2 regions of the Fictibacillus sp. 7GRE50 genome follow, and region 2 is predicted to be linked to the other one. Evidence: riboswitches for the same ligand, from Rfam matches in the RefSeq annotation. Region 2 holds a riboswitch; the other holds the start of a gene.
What was found. A riboswitch is a leader RNA that binds a small molecule or an ion and turns the genes downstream of it on or off. The one in region 2 is predicted to bind glycine.
Positions count from the first base shown of each region.

Region 1: linked by a shared signal. The riboswitch ahead of IHV12_RS06745 (amino acid permease) and the one ahead of gcvT (glycine cleavage system aminomethyltransferase GcvT) in region 2 are both predicted to bind glycine.

Region 1 is NZ_JACZDW010000001.1:1,383,183-1,395,292, reverse strand. It holds gene IHV12_RS06790 (YycH family regulatory protein) at 1-1,005, shown strand, start outside; gene IHV12_RS06785 (two-component system regulatory protein YycI) at 1,002-1,841, shown strand; gene IHV12_RS06780 (MBL fold metallo-hydrolase) at 1,858-2,655, shown strand; gene IHV12_RS06775 (S1C family serine protease) at 2,812-4,020, shown strand; gene IHV12_RS06770 (CxxH/CxxC protein) at 4,401-4,565, shown strand; gene rlmH (23S rRNA (pseudouridine(1915)-N(3))-methyltransferase RlmH) at 4,646-5,125, shown strand; gene IHV12_RS06760 (hypothetical protein) at 5,097-5,471, opposite strand; gene IHV12_RS06755 (protein kinase domain-containing protein) at 5,885-7,396, shown strand; gene IHV12_RS06750 (SIR2 family NAD-dependent protein deacylase) at 7,491-8,870, shown strand; glycine riboswitch at 9,045-9,123, shown strand; gene IHV12_RS06745 (amino acid permease) at 9,254-10,600, shown strand; gene IHV12_RS06740 (SRPBCC family protein) at 10,739-11,218, shown strand; gene IHV12_RS06735 (DMT family transporter) at 11,436-12,110, opposite strand, start outside.
Region 2 is NZ_JACZDW010000004.1:182,481-194,590, forward strand. It holds gene comGA (competence type IV pilus ATPase ComGA) at 1-885, shown strand, start outside; gene comGB (competence type IV pilus assembly protein ComGB) at 896-1,867, shown strand; gene comGC (competence type IV pilus major pilin ComGC) at 1,879-2,181, shown strand; gene comGD (competence type IV pilus minor pilin ComGD) at 2,178-2,636, shown strand; gene IHV12_RS16020 (hypothetical protein) at 2,620-2,952, shown strand; gene IHV12_RS22925 (competence type IV pilus minor pilin ComGF) at 2,936-3,376, shown strand; gene comGG (competence type IV pilus minor pilin ComGG) at 3,369-3,743, shown strand; gene IHV12_RS16035 (shikimate kinase) at 3,746-4,264, shown strand; gene IHV12_RS16040 (YqzE family protein) at 4,311-4,499, shown strand; gene IHV12_RS16045 (YqhG family protein) at 4,546-5,322, opposite strand; gene IHV12_RS16050 (DEAD/DEAH box helicase) at 5,291-6,988, opposite strand; glycine riboswitch at 7,106-7,191, shown strand; gene gcvT (glycine cleavage system aminomethyltransferase GcvT) at 7,369-8,469, shown strand; gene gcvPA (aminomethyl-transferring glycine dehydrogenase subunit GcvPA) at 8,491-9,855, shown strand; gene gcvPB (aminomethyl-transferring glycine dehydrogenase subunit GcvPB) at 9,831-11,294, shown strand; gene IHV12_RS16070 (rhodanese-like domain-containing protein) at 11,342-11,719, opposite strand; gene IHV12_RS16075 (lipoate--protein ligase family protein) at 11,869-12,110, shown strand, end outside.

The DNA of each region.
Region 1 (12,110 bases), on a different contig from region 2:
ATTATTTTTCCAGCAGGCATGAGTCAGGATATCTATAAAGAAATCTTCTCGTTTGAATCCGAGATACAAGCCACTAAACCACAAAATGTAGACCGAATCTTTTTATATCAAAATAAAATGACAGATAGTATCGAAGGCTATCTAGTTTCTTATCAAAATAAAAAGATGCAAAAGATAAGGGCAACGAATAATCAGCTAAATCCTTTAATAAGAGATATGGATAAGTGGGTCGATACAGGAAACTTAATCCCTTATATCCAATATGATATTGAGGATGACGGAAAAGAAGGACAAGCAGAGATCTTAAGAAGATTTTATTTTCCTAAGGAGTCTCTGTCCTTGACCCGTTATACGTACTTTTCAAAAGCAACAGGCGAAGATACGTATGAAATGTATAAAAAAGCGCTGTTTAAAGATCCGTTAGCGGTAAAAAGTGCTTCTGATAAAAACCAGATCACATATGCTGATGGAACAGCGGCAATGGTTGTGAACGAATTGCAAAATCGTTTCACGTTTACTAACTTTGCAGGAAATCGAAATCCAAATACAACACCAAATATTTCACCACTCTATCAATCCTTAGACTACATCAATACGCACGCAGGGTGGGGAAATCCGTATATTCTTTCCGGTCTATCAACGTATTCCGCAAATTTCTGGCTGTTTGTTGAGAATTTGCCTGTGTTGGATCCGGAGATGCAGATGAGCCTAGTGTGGTATGAAAACGAGCTTAAGGAATATCAGCGCTCACTCGTTCAGTTACAACTCGACCAACAGTCTTATCTTTCACAGAAGGTAAACATCCAATCAGGGCTAGATGTTATTAAAGAGCTTGAAGAAAAAGATTACAACCAGAACTATGTACAAGATGTACGAATTGGATTCACGATGAAAAAGCAAAAAGAACCACATGTCTATAAATTAGAGCCACAATGGTTTATTAATTATGATGCTAAAGGATGGCAACCGTTATTTTCACAGACTGGAAAGGAAGGATTTAATTGAATTGGCAAAGAACAAAAAGCATTTTTATCCTTACCTTTCTTGTCTTAAACCTATTCTTGGGTTACCAACTCTATCAAAAGAATGACATTAACAACATCTCGAGACTTACAGATCAGCCTTTAGAAGAGCGGTTAGCGAATAACGAAATCTCACTATCCGAAAAGCTGCCGAAATATAGAGAAAAACAAACTTTAATCAGTGCCCAGCGTTACAAGTTTTCAGAAGAAGAAAAGAAGTCTCCTGAAAAAAATGTATCGCTGGATAAGGAAGCGAGCACTGACATCACCCTTCAATATGATCTTAGTAAACCGATGGATCTTCCGAAGAAGGATACAAAAGATTTGATCTCAGAGCTTAATCAATTTGCAGAAGATAACATAACCCGCGGTAAAGAATACGCATTTTATGAATGGGATAAAAAGAGCAATATCGTCTGGTTTACGCAAGTCTATCAAGAGAAAAAGGTCTTTTATAATCCTACTAATTTTGGCATTGTTTCTGACGGAAAAGATTTCGATGTGCCGAACGGAATGATTAAGTTTAAGCTTGATGACAAAGGAAATCTTACTAGTTTAACGCAGACCTATCTATTTATTACAAGACAGGGTGCTTTTCAACAGATCATCTCACCTAGTAAGGCGCTTGAGAAACTATTAGAAACGAACCTTCAAAAAGGTGATCATATACAAAAAGTAGAGCTTGGCCACTATAGCCTTGTAGGTGAAGGAGAAGTTCAAGTTTATACACCTACGTGGTTTATAAAAACCAAGAACGGACAGTATTTAGTTAATGCGACTGACAGTTCCATTCAAGTTTTGACGGAAAAGGCAGAGTAGAGAGGAACATGCGGTTATGAGTTTAAAATTTAGCGTTCTTGCAAGCGGCAGTTCGGGAAACGCCGTTTACGTTGAAACCGAACAAACACGCTTGCTCGTCGATGCGGGTTTAAGTGCCAAACAGATTCAGATATTATTTGAAAAAGCAGCATGTGGTGAGGTGGCGGACATTGATGGAATCCTCGTTACGCACGAACATAGCGATCACATAAAAGGACTCGGTGTGCTGGCTCGAAAGTTTAAGCTGCCGATTTATGCGAACAAAAATACGTGGAATGCCATGAACGGTTTGATTGGGGAAGTGGCGACCGAGCAAAAATTTGAGTTTGAGATGGAAAGTGTGAAAACATTCAACGATCTAGAAGTTGAATCCTTTGGTGTGTCACATGATGCGGCGGAACCGATGTTCTACGTGTTTCATCACAACGGAAGAAAGCTTGCACTCATGACGGATACGGGCTATGTGAGCGATCGTATGAAAGGTATCATTCGTGACAGCCACTCGCTCGTGATTGAATCGAACCATGACATCAACATGCTTATGATGGGGCGTTATCCGTGGAACATTAAACGCCGTATTCTAGGCGACCATGGTCATATTTCGAACGAAGATTGTGGACATGCTCTCGCTGATGTAATCGGTGACGGTACCAAACATATCTACCTTGCTCACTTGAGTAAAGATAATAACATGAAGGATATTGCTCGTTTAGCGGTTGAGCAGACGTTAAAAACGTACGATATTTCAGCGGGTGAACAAGTAATTCTTCACGATACAGATGCGAGCCAGCCAACAAAATTAGCTTTAGTCTAAAATACTTACTTGTTTAAAGTAAGCCGTTTCCGGAAATAACAATAAGTGTGGGAAATTATGAAAAATAACCCAAAATGTCCATAATTTCAGGACTAATTGCTTATACTAGGTTATGAATTCATCCATTTTATTGTTGAAAGGAACGGTGAGGAGCATATGGGCTATTACGATGATGATTATGAATCACCATCTCGACAAAAAGGAAACCGCGGAGGAAAGTTTCTACCAGCATTGCTAGGAGCCATTCTAGGCGGTTTGCTTGTCTTATTTACAGTACCTGCACTAGGAGGAGCTGGTCTTTTACCAGACAATCTGTATCCTCCGAATGAAGAACAAAACGGTCTAGGTACTGACGAAAATGTGGAACAGCGAAAAGTGGATGTCGATTTAACAACGAATGTAACAGATGCCGTTGATAAAGCATCTGGAGCGGTTGTGGAAGTCATCAACATTCAGCAGACTGATTTTTGGAGCCAGCAGCCAGCGGGCACAGGATCAGGTGTTATTTATAAAAAAGAAGGCAACAAAGCGTATGTGGTAACAAATGACCACGTTGTTGCGGACGCAAACCAGATTGAGATCACGCTAAGCAATGGCACGAAGCTTAAAGGTACTTTACGCGGAACAGATCCTCTCATGGACTTAGCTGTTGTTGAAATCGATGGCAGCAAAGTGGACAGTGTAGCGGAATTTGGAGTGTCAGGTGACTTAAAACGTGGTGAGCCGGCAATCGCAATCGGTAACCCGCTAGGAAACTTCCCTGGATCAGTCACACAAGGTATCGTATCAAGTGCGGACCGTTCGATTCCAGTTGATCTGGATCAAGACGGAAACCCAGATTGGCAAGCTGAAGTTATTCAAACAGACGCAGCGATCAACCCTGGTAACAGCGGAGGTGCTTTAATTAATATCTCCGGTCAGGTAATAGGGATCAACTCTTCTAAAATCGCGCAGAACGAAGTAGAAGGAATCGGATTCGCTATTCCATCTGATGTAGCAAAACCAATCATCGAAGACCTTGAGAAGTATGGGGAAACACGCCGACCGTTCTTGGGCGTTAACATCATTCCGCTTTCTCAAGTGAACACATATCAGCGTGAGCAAACACTAAAGATTCCAGACAGCGTACAAGAAGGTGTCGTTGTTATGGAGATCACGTCAGCTTCACCAGCAGCTCGTGCGGGTATTAAGGAAATGGACGTTATTGTCGAGATGGGTGGCGAGAAGATCAAAGACCCAATCGCTCTTCGTAAGTTCCTTTATACAAAAGCGAAGATTGGTGATGAGGTGGATGTGACGTTCTATCGTGATGGGAAGAAGAAGACCGTGAAAGTTGAATTGAGCGGTGGTAATCAATCTCAATAAAAGCGGGAAACAGGGGGCTTTAGGGTCTCCTGTTTTTTTGTTTGTTGGTGCTAGTGTCTTTTGGGAGTGAGTTGATTTCCGTTTCAGGTTGCTCGCTTTCCGCGGGGCAGGCGGTGAGCCACTTGCCGCTATGCGCCATTAAGTGTCTCACCTGACCGCTTGTCCCGCAGGAGTCTCGCCACCTTACACTTCAATCAACTTGACGGTGAAGAATGAAAATAAAAGACAAAAGATAAGAAATACAAATACCCCTACCATTTAAGAAAAATCTAATGGTTGATTCAACATGTGGACAACTTTATTTTAGCGGATTGTTTACACACAGCTGTAAATTCGTTAGTGTAATAAGAAGAATTGTGGATAAGTTAGGAGTGAAAGATTTGATTATTATTTGCTGCAAAGACCATGCTGAGCTTGCGATTGACATCATTGTGGATGAGTTTGAAACACCACCAGTAGTTGAGTTACTAACAGAGAATGATGAGTTATCAACAGGTTGTGAATACTGCGATAACAAAGGTGCATATAAAGTATCGAACATATGAACGCCTACAAGATATAGCACTAATTGTGCATATGTGGATAAGTTCTGGGGATAACTTATTTGAAAGGAAGTTTTCAACAAGTGAATATTTCAATCGTTTCCGTAGGGAAATTAAAAGAAAAATACTTAAAACTAGGTATTGATGAATACTTAAAGCGACTAGGACCTTATGCAAAAGTAGAAATCATCGAGGTTCCTGATGAAAAAGCACCAGAAACCTTAAGTGATCAAGAGATGATCATGGTTAAAAACGCTGAAGGTGAAAGGATTCTAGCAAAAATTGGTCAAGATGTGCATGTGATTGCAATGGCGATTGAAGGAAAGGCTGTCTCATCTGAAGATTTGGCTAAGAATTTAGATCAGCTTGCGACTTATGGGAAAAGCAAAGTGGCATTTGTCATTGGAGGATCCCTAGGGTTAAGTGACGCTGTAATGAAGCGGGCGAATGAGAAGATTTCATTTGGGAAGATTACGTATCCGCATCAGTTGATGAAGTTGGTGCTTGTTGAGCAGATTTATCGGGCGTTTCGGATTAATCGAGGGGAACCGTATCATAAGTAAATGTGGTTTCTTGTAAAGAATAGTACTTATGTAAACCAAAGACCCAAATTGGTCTTTGGTTTGTTAAAATGCTATTTAGATAGGGTAAATTCAATTTCACAAACTTCATGTTTGAAGAGTCATATATTTCTACCCACCATCCATGAACATCAGGATATCTCTGCCCATCAAATGTTTCTACAAGAGAAAAGCTATATGCATTATCTTTTGGAAGATTTATATTTCTAACATCCCTACGATAATCTTTGTTTTTTTCCGTAATAAATTCTTTTAATTCATCATGATTAAACTTTGAAAATAAGTTATCTCCGTAAATATTATCTTCAATTTTGTAAAATGTGACCAAATTTTACTTGTCTCCCAGGTAACCAATAATTTCACCATATCTTTTATTGATAAATACTATCTTCTTATTTCCATTCGCAGAGTTTCTTGGTATTAAAGTTAAATCTATTAACATTTGACATTGAGTTTTATCATTTCCAGGATAATATCTCCAAAGTGCTTTATCGCAATGTACTTCTAAACTTGGAGAAGGATTTTTTTATATATTCTTTATAAACAGTGGTACTGGTGTTAATAATTCCTAATACTAAACCAATAACAGCTTTAACCGTAGTAATGGGCACTTTAAAACCTCCTTAATTTCTAATTTCACAATATAAGAAAATACTGGTAAAATTAAAGGTTTTTTGTTGAATATTGTATAATTAGTAAATGAAAAATATTAATTAGACTTATAAGTGTGGGGGTGTTGAGTTGATCTCTGAAGAAATTTTAAGAAGTATAGCTGACCTTTTTAATGGAGATACAGAAGAAGATTTTTTTAAATATAAGTCAGGACCTCAATTGGTAGATTTTTTTAATACCCATTTTGGTTATGAAGATTCATATGGCCAAGGTTTTCCTTCAAGATGGTATTTTACTCTAGATAAACTTGTAGACCAAATAAATAAGAAAAAGATTGATAGATTCTTTAGCATAGTCCTAAGTAAAAGATATTTGATGGTTGAAAAGCAAATTTCAGAGGTTAATGCAGTGGTTTTAAGTGAAAAGATCCATCAAAATATGAATAATCTTTTAAAGCCAAATGGATTAGTTATTATAAAAAAAGAAGACAGATTCGAGCTTGTCAATGAAGATGAAGATTTGGTGTACGTAGGAGAAGGGGGATTTGCAACAGTTTATAGAAGGAAATCTAACGGACTAATAGTTAAGAAGTTAAAAGAAGAATTTCTTGTAAAGCAGGATATTAAGAGCCGCTTTAAAAGAGAGTACAATATAACAAAATCCTTAAATGATGTACCAGGAATTATTGAAGTTTACGATTTTGATTTAGATGACTATTCCTACACAATGAAATTCGCTGAGCAATCATTGTTTGACTATGTTTCAAATTATGCTCACGACTTTGATACCCAAAAGACTATGATTCGCCAAATACTTTATGTAATGGGTAAGGTACATGAAAGGAATATTGTACATAGAGATATTAGCCCACATAACATCTTGATAGTTAATGGAAGGTTACATATTTCTGATTTTGGACTAGGTAAAGATTTAGATATGTTTCATTCACATAGAACTGCATATACAAATTCATTTGGACAGTTATTTTATTGTGCCCCTGAACAATTTATGCAATTGAAAGAGGGGGATAAAAAAAGTGATGTCTATTCTTTAGGGAGACTTATAAATTTTATAGTAGGAAGCGACCCTAGAAATTATAATCATATACTTAGAAATGTTACAGAAAAAGCTACGAATGAAAATTTATTATACAGATTTAAAGATGCAAAAGAGCTTTTAGAAGCTGTAGAAAAAACAATCTCTTACCATGAAAATAATGAAAAAATTCAAGAGGTAAAAGAAAAAATTAAAAATGACTTTTACGATGAAGATGTAGAAAATTATATTTATGGTTTAAGTGCGATAGAGTTATGTAAGGATTTAGTTAATATTCCTCAATTTATTAATTCAATTATGAAGTTCATCGAAAACAATGATAAACGCAGTTTAGAAATAATGAAGATGATTGAAGATTCCTTTCGTGAGTATTGCGGCTTCTCATTTTCTTCATACGATATATTCTCGGACCTAGCATATCGGATTCTAAAGTCTAATGGGTTTTCATACTTAACTAAAGAAACTGCTGCAAGGATATTAAACACAATTGCTACCGATGTAAACCGATTTGAATCGCAAAGATTAATTGAAAGATTAATAGAGAGTGGCATAGAGCCAAGTATTGAAGATATTCTTTCCGTATAGTTTAACATCATAAATATTTGACAATGTATTTGTGAATTTATAAGCAAGTCATCTTAATCATTTCATCAATTAGGGTATAGGGGAGTAATTTCTTATGGAAGAACACTTAACCAAAGAGTATGTATTTTATGAGCTTTATAAAGCATATAATTATGGTAATTTAGGTTTATTTATTGGTGCAGGTTTCTCTAAAGCAGTAGTTGATAATGGGATAGATAATAGAGCCCTTTCTTGGGGGGAGTTAATTGATAAGGTTTGTGAGCATCTAAATGTTAATCTTCCAAACAGTGAGGATATTAAAGGAATGTCCTACCCAGAGGTAGCAACAAAAATTTGCGAAAAGATTGCAGAGCAAGAAGCAATAAATTACTTTGAAGCTAAAAATATCTTCAAAAAAGAAATTTGTGATTTTACAAATTGGCTTCCAAGTGAAGAAAAAAGGGACACTTTTAGTGATCATTTAATTAAAATAAATCCTTCATGGATTATTACTACGAACTATGACTTAGTAATAGAAAGATTATTAACCGGTAGAAGTAACACTCTGAGTCCAAAAGATTATTTAACACATCCCAAAAATATAATTCCTATATATCACTTGCATGGTGTTCGTCATGAACCTGAATCAATAGTTATTACCCAGGATGATTATATCCCTCTTTTTAGACCAAATGAGTATAGACAAACTAAATTAGCTTTAACAATAAAGGAGTCTACAACTTTAATTTTGGGTTACCAATTAGGCGATGTAAATGTACAGTCTGCTGTTGACTGGTCAAAAAATATATTCCCAGAATCAAAAGAATATCCACACGAAATTATACAGGCTATACGTAAGAGTGAACCTTCAAGTGAACCATATAGAAATATTAGTGGAAATATAGTTATTGAAATAAATGAAATTGAAGATTTCTTACAGGAATTAATCGACTTTTTCATCGTACGAGAAAATGAACATTTTATTGAAATAGAAAAAATTAATAAATTAATAGGTAAATTAACAGAAAATAAAGCTGAACATGTTGACAAATTTATAAAGAGCCAAGAATTAAGATTAAGTTTACTAAAATTACTATCTAGGTTTGAACAGCACATGGTTACTCCGTATATTGACTTCATGTCAGCCTGTATAGATAAAACATGGGCGAATTCCGCACCAGACGGAGCTTTCGAGGCATATGACGACAATCTAAGAATTCTTCTTGATATAGTTATAAACTATGAGTATAAAAAAATGCCCCCAGCTTTATATGAGTTTGTTTGTTATTCGCTGGATAGAGTGCTTGAGTATGTTGGAGATTATATTAGTCCTATACCATATGGGAAAAGCTTTAAAGCAACTAGTACTTGGCATAATAAGAAAAAAGAAATACCTCAAGTAATGTTAGAACAATTTTATCATTTTTCGAAATACAAGTATCCCCGCCTCTACAAAAAGGTAAGCGTCCTATTACCTGAATTTAGTAAAAACTAATTTTAAATTTAGGATTGGAAAATGAAATAATACTAGAAAAAACCTCATTTAGATATTTACACAAGATTGACCAGTTGACAAAACCCCAACTCCGTAATAGTATTGAAAATTATATTTAGAACTATTAAAACTTATAGATAGCAAGCTATGATTGCTGTAGGTCGTACTACAGCAGGAGCAGCTTCTGGAGAGACCGCTATAATAGCGGCGCCGAAGGGTTCACAATCTCAGGCAAACGGACAGAAGAGTATCGAATTTTGACTTTGTTGTGCCTGTCATATCTAGCGCAGTGAATGCTTTTTTCATATTCTAATGTACAAGAGATTGGAGATTCCTCCAGTCTCTTTTTTGTTTGATTTGCATCTTAGAAGGAGGATTCATACGTGTCACAGCAAGAGTTGAAGAGAGATTTAGCTAACCGTCATGTGCAGCTGATTGCTATTGGCGGAACGATTGGTACGGGGTTATTTTTAGGTTCAGGAAAAGCGATTCAGCTTGCCGGGCCGTCTGTTATATTTGCTTATTTGATCGTTGGGGTCGCATTGTTTTTCATGATGAGAGCGCTAGGGGAACTGCTGCTTTCGAACGCAGGTTATGAGTCGTTTACCGATATAGCGGAGGACTATCTTGGTCCGCGAGCTGCTTTCATCACAGGTTGGACGTATTGGTTCTGTTGGATCATGACTGCGATGGCCGATGTGATAGCGGTCGGTGTCTATGTTCAATATTGGTTTGATATACCGCAGTGGGTTCCGGCGATTGTTTGTTTGCTTCTTTTACTTGGACTGAACCTATTAACGGTAAAGCTTTTCGGTGAATTGGAGTTTTGGTTCGCATTAATCAAGGTGATTACGATTCTAGCGTTAATTGTGATAGGCGTAGTTCTACTCGTTATGGGTTACCAGACGGATGCGGGAACGGTTTCCTTAGGCAACCTGTGGGAACATGGAGGTATGTTTCCTAATGGTGTGACTGGTTTCCTACTCTCGTTCCAAATGGTTGTGTTCGCGTTTGTGGGAGTGGAGTTAGTCGGTGTAGCGGCAGCAGAAACGTCTAATCCAAGAAAGAATATCCCGTCTGCGATCAATAAAATTCCACTTCGAATTCTATTTTTCTATGTTGGCGCATTGATTGTGCTGTTCTGCATCAATCCATGGACAGAGTTAAACGCAACGGAAAGTCCGTTTGTTAAAACGTTTAGCTTGATAGGGATTCCGCTTGCAGCTGGGATTATCAATTTCGTTGTACTGACTTCAGCGGCATCTGCCTGCAACAGCGGGTTGTTCTCAACGAGTCGTATTCTTTTTACGTTAAGCAAGAGTGAGCAGGCTCCTCGTTCTTTTAAGAAACTAACGAAAAATGCTGTGCCAGGAAACGCGTTATGGGTTTCGACTATAGTTGTTTCAGTTGGAGCGCTCCTCAGCAAGCTTATTCCAGAGCAAGCTTTTGGCATCGTAACGACCATCAGTGCCATCTGTTTCATCTGGGTGTGGAGCGTAATCTTGATTAGCCATATTAAATACCGTAAAACACGATCTGACCTGCACAAGAAGTCAACGTTCAAAGCACCTTTTGCTCCATTCATTAATTATGTGGTGCTCGCGCTGTTTGGGTTAATTTTGATCGTGCTGCTCGTGGCAGAAGCTACACGTCCGGCGTTATTGCTGACACCAATTTGGTTTATTTTATTATTTTTCTTGTATGCTTTTAAAAAACCTATGCTGAAATAAAAGGATTGGTTATTTGGAATGCATCATTGATCTGGATCTTTAGAGACATCTTACATTTTATAAGTAGCATCTTTAAGCAGGTGATAAGTAGGAAGCGACGAATTTTCCTTTAGAGTTAATTACAAGGAGGTTTTTAGGGTGAATTTGTCAAGAAACCGGAGAACAGATACTGCTTCAAAAGTGATCCCAGTTCCACCTCAAATCGTCTATCTAGCTATTATAAATCCGGATTCACTAATTCAATGGCTGCCGCCTGAAGGGATGTCGGGTAAAATTGATACCTATGATTGCCGTGAAGGAGGAGCTTATAAAATGACTCTTACTTATGAATTGGATGAGTTAATTCTTGGCAAAACGTCGGATAACACCGATGTGGCGGAAGGAACATTTTTGGAGCTGGTCCCAAACCAGCGAATTGTTCAATCTGTTAACTTCAATTCCGAAGATCCTGCTTTCTCGGGTGAGATGATACAGAAATGGATATTGGAAGATGTTTCGGAAGGCACTAATGTTACAATCGTTTGTGAAAACGTACCAGAAGGTATTCGTAAGGAAGATCACGACACTGGACTAAGATCCACGCTAGAAAATCTTGCTGCTTTTACTGAGAAAATGTAAATAGACACATGTAATTTATCGGATTAACAAGCCAGAGTTTTTTAAATCTCTGGCTTGTTTCAGTTATTTTATTGATCAGCATGTATCTTTTTGTTTTTTAGTTTAGGGGCGCGGGAACGGTTCTCGTGCTTCTTATTTTATAATTAGATGGAAAGGTGAATCCTTTAGTGTTTACAGTTGTAAGCTAGGAAGCAGCAGAACCGTCCCTTTGATTTCCCTACCTCCTCGCACTCCATCGATTTATCAGTCCAACTAGATGACCATTTACGAAAATAACCCCAAGGATAATGATTGCTCCACCTAAAATACTGGTATAAATAACCTTTTCATGTAGAAGTAGCACGGCTGCTATCAGTGTAGAGACTGGTTCAAGGTATAAGAAAACAGATACTTGAGTGGCCTCCAACACCTCTAATGCTTTTGCCCAGTACCAGTAGGCAATACCGGATACAAAGACTCCAAGGAAGATAAGATGAGCCCATTCTACTCCATCTAGAAGAGTAAGCTTTTCCCAACTTTTGTTCTGAAAGATGAATGGGAGAGTAAGCAAAAGTCCCAAAGTACTCATGTAAAAGGTGAGGACCAATGCAGGCAATGGCACTTTTAGGCTTTTTAGTAAAACTGAATAAATGGCCCAATTTAAGGTACTGAGAACCATCAGTAGATACCCGATGTTGATCGAGAATCCTAATGACCTGTCTCCACCTGCTGTTGTGACCAGCAATACACCACTAATGGCCAAAATAATTCCAATAGCCTTTGGAAATGTCATCTTTTCATGCAGAAAGACCATGGAAAGAACGACGGTAAAAATCGGGGATAACGTAATGAGCCAGCCTGCAGAGGATGCATCAATGGATAAAAGCGCGCTTGCCTGAATAACTTGATGAAG
Region 2 (12,110 bases):
CCACAGAGCGGTTCAATGGACGTTTTGATCAATAATGTAAATGTACATCTTCGTTTTTCATCTATACCATCCGCGTTTAATGAATCACTCGTCATTCGATTACTTCCTCAGCAAGAAACACTAACTCTTCAAGAACTATCACTTTTTCCTCAAGTGTTCCAAAAACTTTTATCCCTTATTAAACGTTCCAGCGGTCTACTATTGTTCTCTGGCCCAACCGGATCCGGTAAGACCACCATCTTATATTCTTTGCTTCATCACCTTCAGAAAAATTATAAACGGCAAGTAGTAACTCTTGAAGATCCCGTAGAACGGAAAGTAGATACGTTTCTGCAGATGGAAATTAATGAAAAAGCAGGTCTGACATATGGTGAAGGTTTCAAGTCATTGTTGAGGCATGACCCCGATGTGATCATGATCGGTGAGATCAGAGACGAATCGACTGCAAGACTTGTTATTCGTGCATCATTGACGGGACACCTTGTGCTGTCTACGATGCATGCTGCAGATTGTATCGGGTGTATTGAGCGACTTCGAGAATTTGGCATACAAGAAACTGAACTGCAACAAACATTGATGGGTATTGTATCTCAGCGACTGATTTCGATACCGTGTCCTTTTTGTGGAGACGATTGCGTTGATTTTTGTTTTAAATTCAGAACGTATAGAAGAGCAGGAATCTACGAGATGCTTTGTAATCAAGAATTATTATCTTCTTTAAGTAACGTTGACATGCCTACTTATAAAAATCTCTCTTTTTCCTTTAATCATGCCTTTGCAGCAGGTTATGTAACAAAAGAGAGCTATGAAAGATGGATGGGAGGAGAAACAAAAAGTGATAAGAAGGGGCTGGAAACGGGCTTCTCAAGGGACGTTTCTTTATAAGCTTGGCTTTTTGTTGGATCAAGGCTACACGATTAACAAGAGCATCGAACTCGTCAGGTCACAGCTTCCGCAAAGTAAGCAAGAAGTAGTGGATGATATGCTCGATATCCTTGCTTCTGGAAATTCGGTTATCGAAATCTTTTCACCGCTACAATTGCCAAAGGAAGTAGTAAGTTCGTTATCGATAAACAGTGCGAACGGCAACTTGACAAGAAGTCTCATGGAGAACGGGACTTTTATGAAGAAAAAAGCTGAATGGCGTGCACGTCTGAACAAAGCCATCAGATATCCTCTCTTTCTTCTATTCCTCACAGCGTGGATTGGGATTGTGTTTTATCAATTCTTATTTCCTCAATTTTCAATCCTATTTTCATCGTTAGAAGTCAAAACTCCGATGTTTACTACATGGATGCTTACTTTTTTAGGGTTTATACCACTTTTGGGAATATACTTCCTGGCTTTATGCTTCACTTTATGGATTGTTATTATCATTATGAGAAAGAAAGCAAAGCCTTCTACACAGATGGAGCTACTCTTGCGAATTCCAATCTTAAAAAATTTTCTTGTTTTATTGAATACTCATTTTTTTAGTGTGAACTTCGGCTCGATGCTGCAAAGTGGTTTATCCGTTTCGGACGCTCTTCTTGTTATGGAGGATCACTTAAACAAAGGTTTTTATAAGGAAGAAAGTCAGAGGCTTCAGAAAGGTCTCTTGAATGGAACTGAACTTACTGACCTTTTGCTTGCGAAGTCATATTTTACGAAAGAACTAGCTAATATCGTTCGCTTTGGATTAGCTCATGGTGAACTTGGGAGAGAATTAATTTCGTATGGCGAATGGATCTTTAAGGAGTTAGAAGAAAAGATCTACATGTCATTGCAAAAGATACAGCCTATTCTATTCGCTGGGATTGGAGTTTTTGTCTTACTTATGTTTGCCTCTATGTTATTGCCTATGTTTACACTCATGGAAGCATTATGAGGAGGAAGAATATGAAAAATGAAAAAGGATTTACTTTAATTGAAATGATGATCGTGCTCTTGATCATTTCAGTTTTGATGCTTATCGCCTTACCAAGCATGACGAAGAACAACAGTCTCGTAAAATCATTAGGCTGTGAAGCGACCATCGATCTTGTGCAGGGACAAGTTGGAGCGTATGAGGCAGAAAAAAATACACTACCTACAATTGAAGAACTTCATGATGGGGGATATATTGATACGGTAACATGTCCAGACAAAAAACCTTTACTGATCGATAGTAATGGAGTCGTAACTGTGAGCAGTGAGGAGTGAATGAAGGGCTAGAGCACATAAAGAAAAGTCAATTAGGATTTAGTTTGATCGAGATGATGATCGTACTTGTGATCATCGCAACAATCAGTGCTGTTGCGTATCCCTCGTATGGTAGTTTTCAAAGGAATCGAGAGACCGAATACTTTATACGAACGTTTCAAAAGGACATCGTTCACATGCAGCAAAAAGCGGTAAATGAGAATCGAATCTATAACTTATCGATCGATAATGAGAACCATATATATGAAATACGAGGAAACGGCAGTAAAAAACCTGTAAAAAAGATTTTTCCAAAGCACATCTGGTTTGAGAGCTATTCGATGTTATTAGCTGTGCAATTTAACCAGAATGGAAACATCAGTCGTGCAGGGACAATTTACATCCACTCTGCTAATACTTCATATAAGATGGTTTTTCAATTGGGTAAAGGAAAATTTTATGTTGAAAAACAATAATGGTTATTTACTTATTGAAGCCATGTTTGGTGTTTTGTTGATCTCAGTAGTGTTTTCGATCTGTTTACCTTTCCTATATATCTCGTATCAAGAACAACAAACATCAGAGCAACTATTATATGCGATGACAGAAGCGGATCATGCTGCTGCAATGAGAAGCATCACTAGGCATGAGACAGATGAGCGTGAGTGGTTAGTTGAAGGAACAGAATATAAGCTAAAAACACGAAAAGGTGTGACGGATGAATACAAAACTTGTATTTCGTTCAGAGGTTCTAACAAAAAAGAGTATACCGCGTGTGCGAGTTCATTATGAAATCACCGCAGACAAAAACGGCTATACGCTTGTAGAATCAATAATTGCTCTAGGTGTATTGATCGTAACTACTTTGGTGATTTCACTGTTATTAACGCACCTACAAAAACATCCGCAATCTGTTCAGTCTGAAGAAACAGCATTATTTTTTTCAATGATCGGAAAGGAAATAAGAGAAGCAGCAACAGTTGAGGTGAAGAACAACGCATTGTTTATTACTTTATCAACAGGTGAAGTGATCAGTTTCACACGTTATCATTCTCTTATTCGAAAACAAGTTAATGGATTAGGTCACGAAGTTTGGGTGCAGAATATTCAAGAGATGAAAGTAGAAGAAATAAATGGTAGTTTTATTAACGTTACATTGAATGATAAGGAAGGAAATCAAGTTCGTCGTGGTTTTCGGAGAATTGGTTATGAATGAGAGAGGAATGGTTTATCCGTTAATCTTAACTCTTTGCTTTATCATGTTAATTTTCTTTAGTTTTCTAACCGAAAAAGTTGCTTCAGAACGACAGTTTGTTTTTATGCAAGAAGAGCATCTTAGACAAATTCGATTGATTCAGCAAGGTGTTGATCGAGCACTTGTTGAGGTAGAAGGTCCGGCGGTCTATCCGTCAGAACGAAGCCTAAGTGTGAACGAAGGGACACTAAAGATGATTGTCACGCAAATATCTGTTGATGAAGTGATGTTCATGATTGAAGCTGTTACAATTCGCCAGTCTACAAAAAGGGTAAAAGTGTATTATAATGTAACCCAGAAAAGTGTTACAAAATGGGTGGAGGGTTAAATTTGAACACCATATATTTAGTCGGTTTCATGGGATGTGGAAAAACATCTGTAGGGAAGCAGCTTTCAAAACGGTTAGAGGTTCCTCCTTATGATGTCGATTCAACGGTTGAAAAAGATCGCGGACAAACGATAAAAGAAATATTTAAAAACGAAGGGGAAGAGGCGTTTCGTAATTACGAGTCGCTTGCTATTCGACAATTACCCGTACAACATGCTGTTGTTATGACAGGAGGCGGTGCGGTCGTAAGAGAAGAAAACTTAACGTATATGAAGAACAATGGAATCGTCATCTATTTAAAAACTAGCTTTCCAGTACTTTGGAGTAGGTTAATGAAAGAAGAAGAGAGAAACAAGAGGCCGATCATTTTAACTTCTTCAAAAGAAGAGGTACAGAAACTTTTTAACAAGAGAAGTTCACATTATGAAAAAAGTGATATCGAGATCGTCACAGATCAATTAACAACGGAAGAAGTATGCGAACAAATCTTAGAAAAGTTAAGCCGTTTAAATACACAATAATTGGCCAAAACTAAGAAGTGATTGCTTCAATAAAGGAGTTTTGCCAATGGCCGCAGGATCAGATGTTATTAAGTTCCTTACACAGAGAGTCGTTAAATACTTGGACGAGCCAAAATCAGTAAGAAAGGAAAGGCGTATCACGAAAAAGAATGAGCGTGAGCCTTTATTAACTTACTTATTTGGAGTTGTTCCGATGGGACTTGGACTAGTGTTTCGTAGAAAGAGAAAAAAATAAGGCTGGAAAAAGGAAGAGCAGGGATACAGTTCCCTGCTCTTATTTTTTATGCAAGATAGAAAAGTCCACCATTTATGATCTCCACGATAATCTGTGGTTCATATTGGGTGCGAAGTGCTTCTTTTTCAATATGATAGGCTTCAGGTTTCGTTAAAGAATCTTCATAAAAACTCTCTAGTAGTTCTAGATCTTCATTCCATCTTTTTTTGGCATCCTCGGCCCACGTGTGATCATCTACATCAATGACTTCCTGAATTTTGTTTTCCAATCTTTTTATCGCACTCTGAGGCTTAATAAAAGGAGAGAGCGTATAACAAAAATCGGGTATTCTTTTCGTTAGCAGCATCTTTTGAAGACGTTGATGAAAATGATCTTCAATGGTTCCGTTGATTAGTTGTATGCCATATGAGAGTACTTGATCTTTTTTCTGATCACATTGATACGTAACTTTAACGTTTAAGCATAGCCATGGTTGCAGGGGAACCTGTGCTCCTTGTTGAGGAACAGATTCATACAGCCGAATGAATGAAGCGAGCTTCTTCGTAGAACCAAAAATCTGATGAAGTCTCGGCGAACCAAAGTGGATAAATTCACCTTTTCCATCAGGTGCTTGTTGTTGACCCGTCACTAAAGTCAGCGTCATCGGATTCGGGGTACCTCCCGTTTTTTCGAGATAGTGCCAGTAGAACGGACGGTTCATTAAAACTTTATCAAGTTCAGTTGTCAATTGAACTTTCATGTAACTAAAGTTTTTCTCTTGAATACGGCATTCATTTGCATCGAAATAGCGTTCAAGAAAGCGATGAATCTCGTGCTGCTGCATGCTCTTCCCATCCTTTCTGCTTTATCCCGCCATCGAGGTTGATCAAGGAAGCAAGGTTATCCATTTTCACGCGGATCTCACCTTCACTTTCAGACGTATTCATGATGTCTGCGATATGGCGTTCTATGTTCTTGATTTCGAATTTCGTTAAAATTTCATCGAGCTCCCCAATAACACTTTCAAATAGATTGATCTTGTTATAAAGCAAGTTTAAGATGTGTTCTTCAATCGTATTCTGAGTGGCGAAATTATAGATATGAACGTCACCTTGCTGACCGATCCGGTGGATACGTCCGATCCGCTGCTCAATCCTCATCGGGTTCCACGGAAGATCGTAGTTGATGATATGCTGACAGAACTGCAGGTTAATTCCTTCACCACCTGCTTCCGTTGCGATCAACACTTGTGCTCGTGTTCTGAAGAGGTGAGTCATCCAATCTTTTTTACTTCGTTTAAATCCTCCTCTAAACGGTACAGAAGAGATGCCGTGCTGCTGCAAAAACCATTGTAAATACAATTGGGTCGCCCGATATTCGGTAAAAATGATGACTTTGGAATCGATCGATTGAATGAGTTCTAACGCTTTTAGAGCTTTAGAGTTTTGATCGACGAGTTCAATTTTTTTCATCAACTCTAAGACTCGTTGTTCCATTAAAGAGTTAGAAAGATTTTTTTGAAGCATATTTTTTAAGGTTAGAAAAACAGCTTCCCGCGAACTGCATGCTTCCCGCTGCAAAGTTACGATCGAAAACTTACTTCGGTCAAAGTAAGAATCTTTTTTAAGTTGAGAGATTTCATCGTATAGTTCACGTTCTGTTTTTGATAATGTAATAGGAATGGTTTGAACAAGACGCTTCGGCCATTTTAGGCCAGTCTCTTCTCGTCGGTTACGAACCATCACCTTGTTTACGAGCTGCTTCAGCTTTTCTTCATTTTTTAGTGAATATTTATCTTCTTTATAATCTTTGTCAAAGTTTTCTCGATTTCCTAAATGGCCAGGCTTTAATAGAGATACAAGATTAAAAATCTCCTCAACTCTGTTTTGTACCGGAGTAGCTGTTAAGAGTAAGCAGAACTTCTTTTTCAATAACTGTACAAATTCATAGTTTTTCGTTTTCTTGTTCTTTAATTTGTGCGCCTCATCGATAATAACAAGATCATAGTCTTGATTAAGAACAATGTCTCGGTGTGGTGCGCGTTTAGCCGTATCAATAGAAGATACCACTACATCGCATTGCTCCCATACATAAGCTTTTTTTTGAGCGATTGCAGGAATAAAAAACTTTTGATTCAACTCGTTCGTCCATTGAATTACGAGTGAAGCTGGAACGAGAATCAAAATTTTCTTAGCGAGCCGGCGTATCATGTACTCTTTTAGAATCAAACCTGCTTCAATCGTTTTTCCTAACCCTACTTCATCTGCCAAGATTGCTTTTCCGTTCATCTGTTCAATAACGGTAGTCGCAACGTCCAGCTGATGAGGCAAAAAAGTCATCTGTGGGAGGTGATCTGGAGCTTGAAGGCCGAGAAAATCAGGAATTGCTAAGTGGTGTTCGGCTTCAAGTGCTAAGTTATATAATTCCCAATTGGCCCAAGGTCCATCTTCTTCCACACGCTTTAAAAAGTCATCATGCCATTCTCGCTGAAACTGAACGTCGATTTTCATAACGGATTTCCTTTCTTTAAAAAAGTTCGTTGCCATTCCTTTTGTAAAAATGATAGGATAATAATGTAGTAAACATAGTAATAGTATGTGCGACCTTGGACAATAACATACTCGCGAATGAAAGTAAGAGGAGAGACTGCGTTAGCGGCGCCGAAGGAGCAAACAATTGTGAAACTCTCAGGCAAAAAGACTCTTGCTAGACGCATCTCTGGAGAGTGCTTTTTTTAATAGATGAAAGCCACCAACGAAGAAACTCAAAAGATTTTTTTGAGAAACTTACAGGTTGCAGGACAGAGGATCCCATTTTTAAGGGGTCTTTCTGTCCTTTTTTTGTCCAGAAAAGTCCGAAAATTTTTAAGTATGAAAAAGGAGGAATTCACATGGCTACATTGTTACGAACACCGTTATTTGAGACATACAAAGAACACGGTGGAAAAGTAATTGATTTTGGTGGTTGGGAGTTGCCTGTTCAGTTCTCAAGTATCAAAGAGGAACACGAAGCTGTAAGAACGAAAGCCGGTTTATTCGATGTATCTCACATGGGAGAATTTGATGTTCGAGGACCGAATGCCTTGTCGTTTCTACAATATACAATGACCAATGATGTTTCGAAACTTCAAAACGGCCAAGCGCAGTATACGGCTATGTGCTATGAAAACGGCGGTACAGTAGATGACCTTTTAATCTATAAAAGAGATGAAAACGATTACTTGCTCGTTGTGAATGCCTCAAATATTGAAAAAGATTTCGAATGGCTTATGAGCAAGAAGCCTGAGGGTGTAGAACTCGTGAATGTATCTCCTGAATATGCGCAACTCGCTATTCAAGGGCCAAGAGCAGAAGAAATTCTTCAAAAACTTACGGATACAAATCTTTCTGAGATCGGATTCTTCCGTTTTAAAGAAGATGTTTCACTAGCGGGAATATCTGCTCTTGTGTCTCGAACTGGCTACACAGGAGAAGATGGCTTTGAGATCTATTTAAAAACGGAACATGCTGAAAAATTGTGGAGATCTGTTCTTGAAGCAGGTCAGGAAGATGGATTGCTCCCTGCAGGACTTGGTGCACGTGACACGTTGCGCTTTGAAGCAAAACTTGCGCTATACGGTCAAGAACTTACAAAAGAAATTACTCCGATAGAAGCTGGTATCGGATTCGCTGTAAAAACAGATAAAGAAGCAGATTTTATTGGAAAAGAAATTCTAGCAGATCAAAAGAAGAATGGCGCACCACGTAAGCTAGTTGGTATTGAAATGATCGATAAAGGTATACCGCGATCACATTATGAGGTATTTAAAGGTGATGTGAAGATCGGAGAAGTTACTACGGGGACACAGTCGCCAACATTGAAGAAGAATCTAGGACTTGCTCTTCTAGAAAAGGATTTCACGGAGCTTGGTACAGAGGTAGAAGTACAGATTCGTCAAAAACGTTTAAAAGCAAAAGTAGTCGCTTCACCATTTTATAAACGAGGAAAATAAGACATTTAAGGGGGAGAAACCATGACGTTCCGCTATTTGCCGATGACTGATCAAGACAAAAAGGAAATGCTTGAAACGATTGGAATCGAAACGACAGAAGATCTTTTTCAGGATATTCCGGAAGAAGTTCGGTTTAAAGGACGCTTACAAATCGAGGAAGCTTTGTCAGAACCTCAACTAGTTAAAGAGATGGGCCGCTTGGCTGCATTAAACAAGAATACAAAAGATCACGCATCATTTCTAGGAGCAGGTGTGTATGATCATTACACTCCATCGATCGTGAACCATATGCTTCTTCGTTCAGAGTTCTACACGGCTTACACGCCATACCAGCCTGAGATCTCTCAAGGTGAACTTCAAGCAATCTTTGAATTTCAAACGATGATCTGTGAATTGACAGGTATGGATGTTGCGAATTCTTCCATGTATGATGGTGGAACTTCACTTGCGGAGGCTGGTTTATTATCAGCAGCTCAGACACGCAGAAAGAAAATCGTTGTATCCAAATCCGTACACCCCGAATCACGTGCCGTTTTGCACACGTATGCAAAAGGCCAGCATCTTGAAGTAGTAGAAGTGGATACAGAAGATGGTGTTACCTCATTAAATGCATTGCGTGCTGAAGTTGATGAACAGACAGCATGTGTGATCGTTCAATATCCGAACTTCTTCGGTCAGATCGAACCGTTAAAAGACATAGAAGAAATCGTGCACAGCGCAAAAGGAATGTTTGTAGTTTCTTCAAATCCTTTGGCATTGGGCGCTTTAACTCCTCCTGGTAAGTTCGGTGCTGATATCGTAGTCGGTGATGCACAGCCGTTTGGGATCGCACAAGGTTTTGGTGGACCACACTGTGGGTATTTTGCCGTAACAACAAAATTAATGCGTAAAGTCCCTGGCCGTTTGGTCGGTCAAACGGTTGATGAAGACGGGAAACGCGGATTCGTTCTTACTCTTCAAGCGAGAGAACAGCATATCAGACGAGATAAAGCGACGAGTAACATCTGTTCGAACCAAGCGCTTAATGCACTCGCTGCTTCTATTGCTATGACGGCACTTGGAAAACAAGGTGTGAAAGAAGTAGCGCACCAAAATATACAAAAAGCTCATTATGCGAAAAAAGTTCTTGAGGAAAAAGGATTCAAGACAACATTCACTGGACCTTTCTTTAACGAGTTTGTTGTTGAGTTAAAGTGTACAGCTAAAGAAGTGAACAGAAAACTATTAGAATCTGGTATCATCGGCGGATATGATTTGGGTCTTTCGTATTCAGAACTGAAGAACCATATGCTTCTAGCGGTTACCGAAATGAGAACAAAAGAAGAGATCGATCAGCTTGCAAATGTATTGGAGGGATTAGCATGCGTACAGAACATCAGTCATTAATTTTTGAATTGTCTAAACCAGGTCGAGTAGGGTACAGCATCCCTGAACTTGACGTTCCAGAGATTAACGTAGAATCTATCATCCCTTCCGATTATTTGCGTACGGAAGAAGCGGATCTTCCTGAAGTGTCAGAGCTTCAAATCGTTCGTCATTATACTGCATTATCTAATCGTAACCATGGTGTGGATTCTGGTTTCTATCCACTAGGTTCATGTACGATGAAATACAATCCCAAGATTAATGAAGATGTAGCACGATTCCCTGGATTTGCACATATCCACCCTCTCCAAGATGAAGAGACGGTGCAAGGTGCGATGGAGATGATGTATCGTCTGCAAACATCGCTTGCTGAGATCACGGGAATGGATGAAGTGACGCTTCAACCAGCAGCAGGTGCCCATGGTGAATGGACAGGTCTTATGATGATCCGTGCTTACCATGAAGCAAATGGTGACTTCAATCGTACAAAAGTAATCGTTCCTGATTCAGCACACGGTACAAATCCTGCGTCTGCAACGGTTGCTGGTTTTGAATCGATCACGGTGAAGTCCGATGAGCGCGGACTTGTTGATCTAGAAGATTTGAAACGAGTAGTCGATCAAGATGTTGCGGCTCTTATGCTTACAAATCCGAATACGCTTGGTCTTTTTGAAGAGCATATTCTAGAAATGGCAAAGATCGTCCATGAAGCTGGCGGAAAGCTATACTATGATGGTGCTAACGCAAATGCGATATTAGGATTTGCTCGACCTGGAGACATGGGCTTTGACGTTGTTCACTTAAATCTTCATAAGACATTTACAGGACCTCACGGTGGTGGTGGACCTGGATCAGGACCAGTAGGAGTTAAGGAAGATCTGATCCCATTCTTGCCAAAACCAGTTCTCGTTAAAGAGGACGATCTTTATAAGTTTGAATATGATCGCCCGCAATCGATCGGAAGAGTGAAGCCATTTTATGGTAACTTCGGCATTAATGTACGTGCGTTTACGTACATCATGACGATGGGGCCAGATGGTTTGAGACAAGTATCTGAGAATGCTGTATTAAATGCTAACTATATGATGCGCCGACTTGAGCCTCATTTTGATCTACCGTTTACGCAGCACTGTAAACATGAGTTCGTATTATCTGGACGCCGCCAGAAAAAACTTGGCGTAAGAACGCTTGATATTGCAAAACGTCTTTTAGATTTTGGCTATCACCCACCAACGATCTACTTCCCGTTAAGTGTGGAAGAAGCGATCATGATTGAGCCGACAGAAACTGAATCTAAAGAAACACTCGATGAATTTATTGAAAAAATGATTCAGATATCAAAAGAAGCAGAAGAAACACCTGAATTGGTTCAAGAAGCTCCTCACACTACAGTTGTTAGACGACTGGATGAAGCAACAGCTGCAAGAAAGCCAATCTTGAAATATATAAAACAAGTTTAGACATACAAAAAAGCAGCTCGGATGATTTTCCGGGCTGCTTTTGATGTTTAGTTTGATTTTACGCGGCCCGTCCATTTGCGGAAGCCGCCATGTAGATGATGAAGTTGGCTATACTTTTTCATTTTAAGAAAATTGGCTGCACGAGCACTTCTGAATCCACTTTCACAATATAGATAAACAGGCTGATCGCTACGCACTTCTTTTAAGCGCTGTCTCATTTGAGAGAGAGGAATGTTACGTGCCCCTAGAATATGTCCTTTTTTAAATTCTTCAGGCTCACGAACATCGATCAATTGAGCTTTTCGATAACCTGCTTTAAACTCTTCCTCATTTAACGTAGTTAGAAATCTCTTTTGGTATAATCCCATACCAATCACATAAACCAATAACGCTACTACAATACCTGCTAAAACTATCCATCCCATAACGCTTGCACTCCTTTAAACAATCTACCACAATTATAGCGGTGCACGGCTCTATAGGCAAAAGAAAAATCTGACTTTAAGCGATTGTTTTGACACATTCGCCGAATTTGGTACACTAGTTACGAATGAATGGCAGGGAGACGAAAAACGTGGAAAAAGAAAACTGGTATTATATCGATTCTGGAAATTGCGAACCTGCAATTAATATGGCAATGGACGAGGCGCTTCTAACATGGCACAGCGAGGGAAAGATTCCACCTGTTATCCGCTTTTACGGATGGAATCCAGCTACATTATCCATTGGATACTTTCAAAAAGTAGAAAAAGAGATTAACCTGGATGCAGTAAAAAAATACGGGCTAGGCTTTGTTAGACGCCCAACTGGAGGACG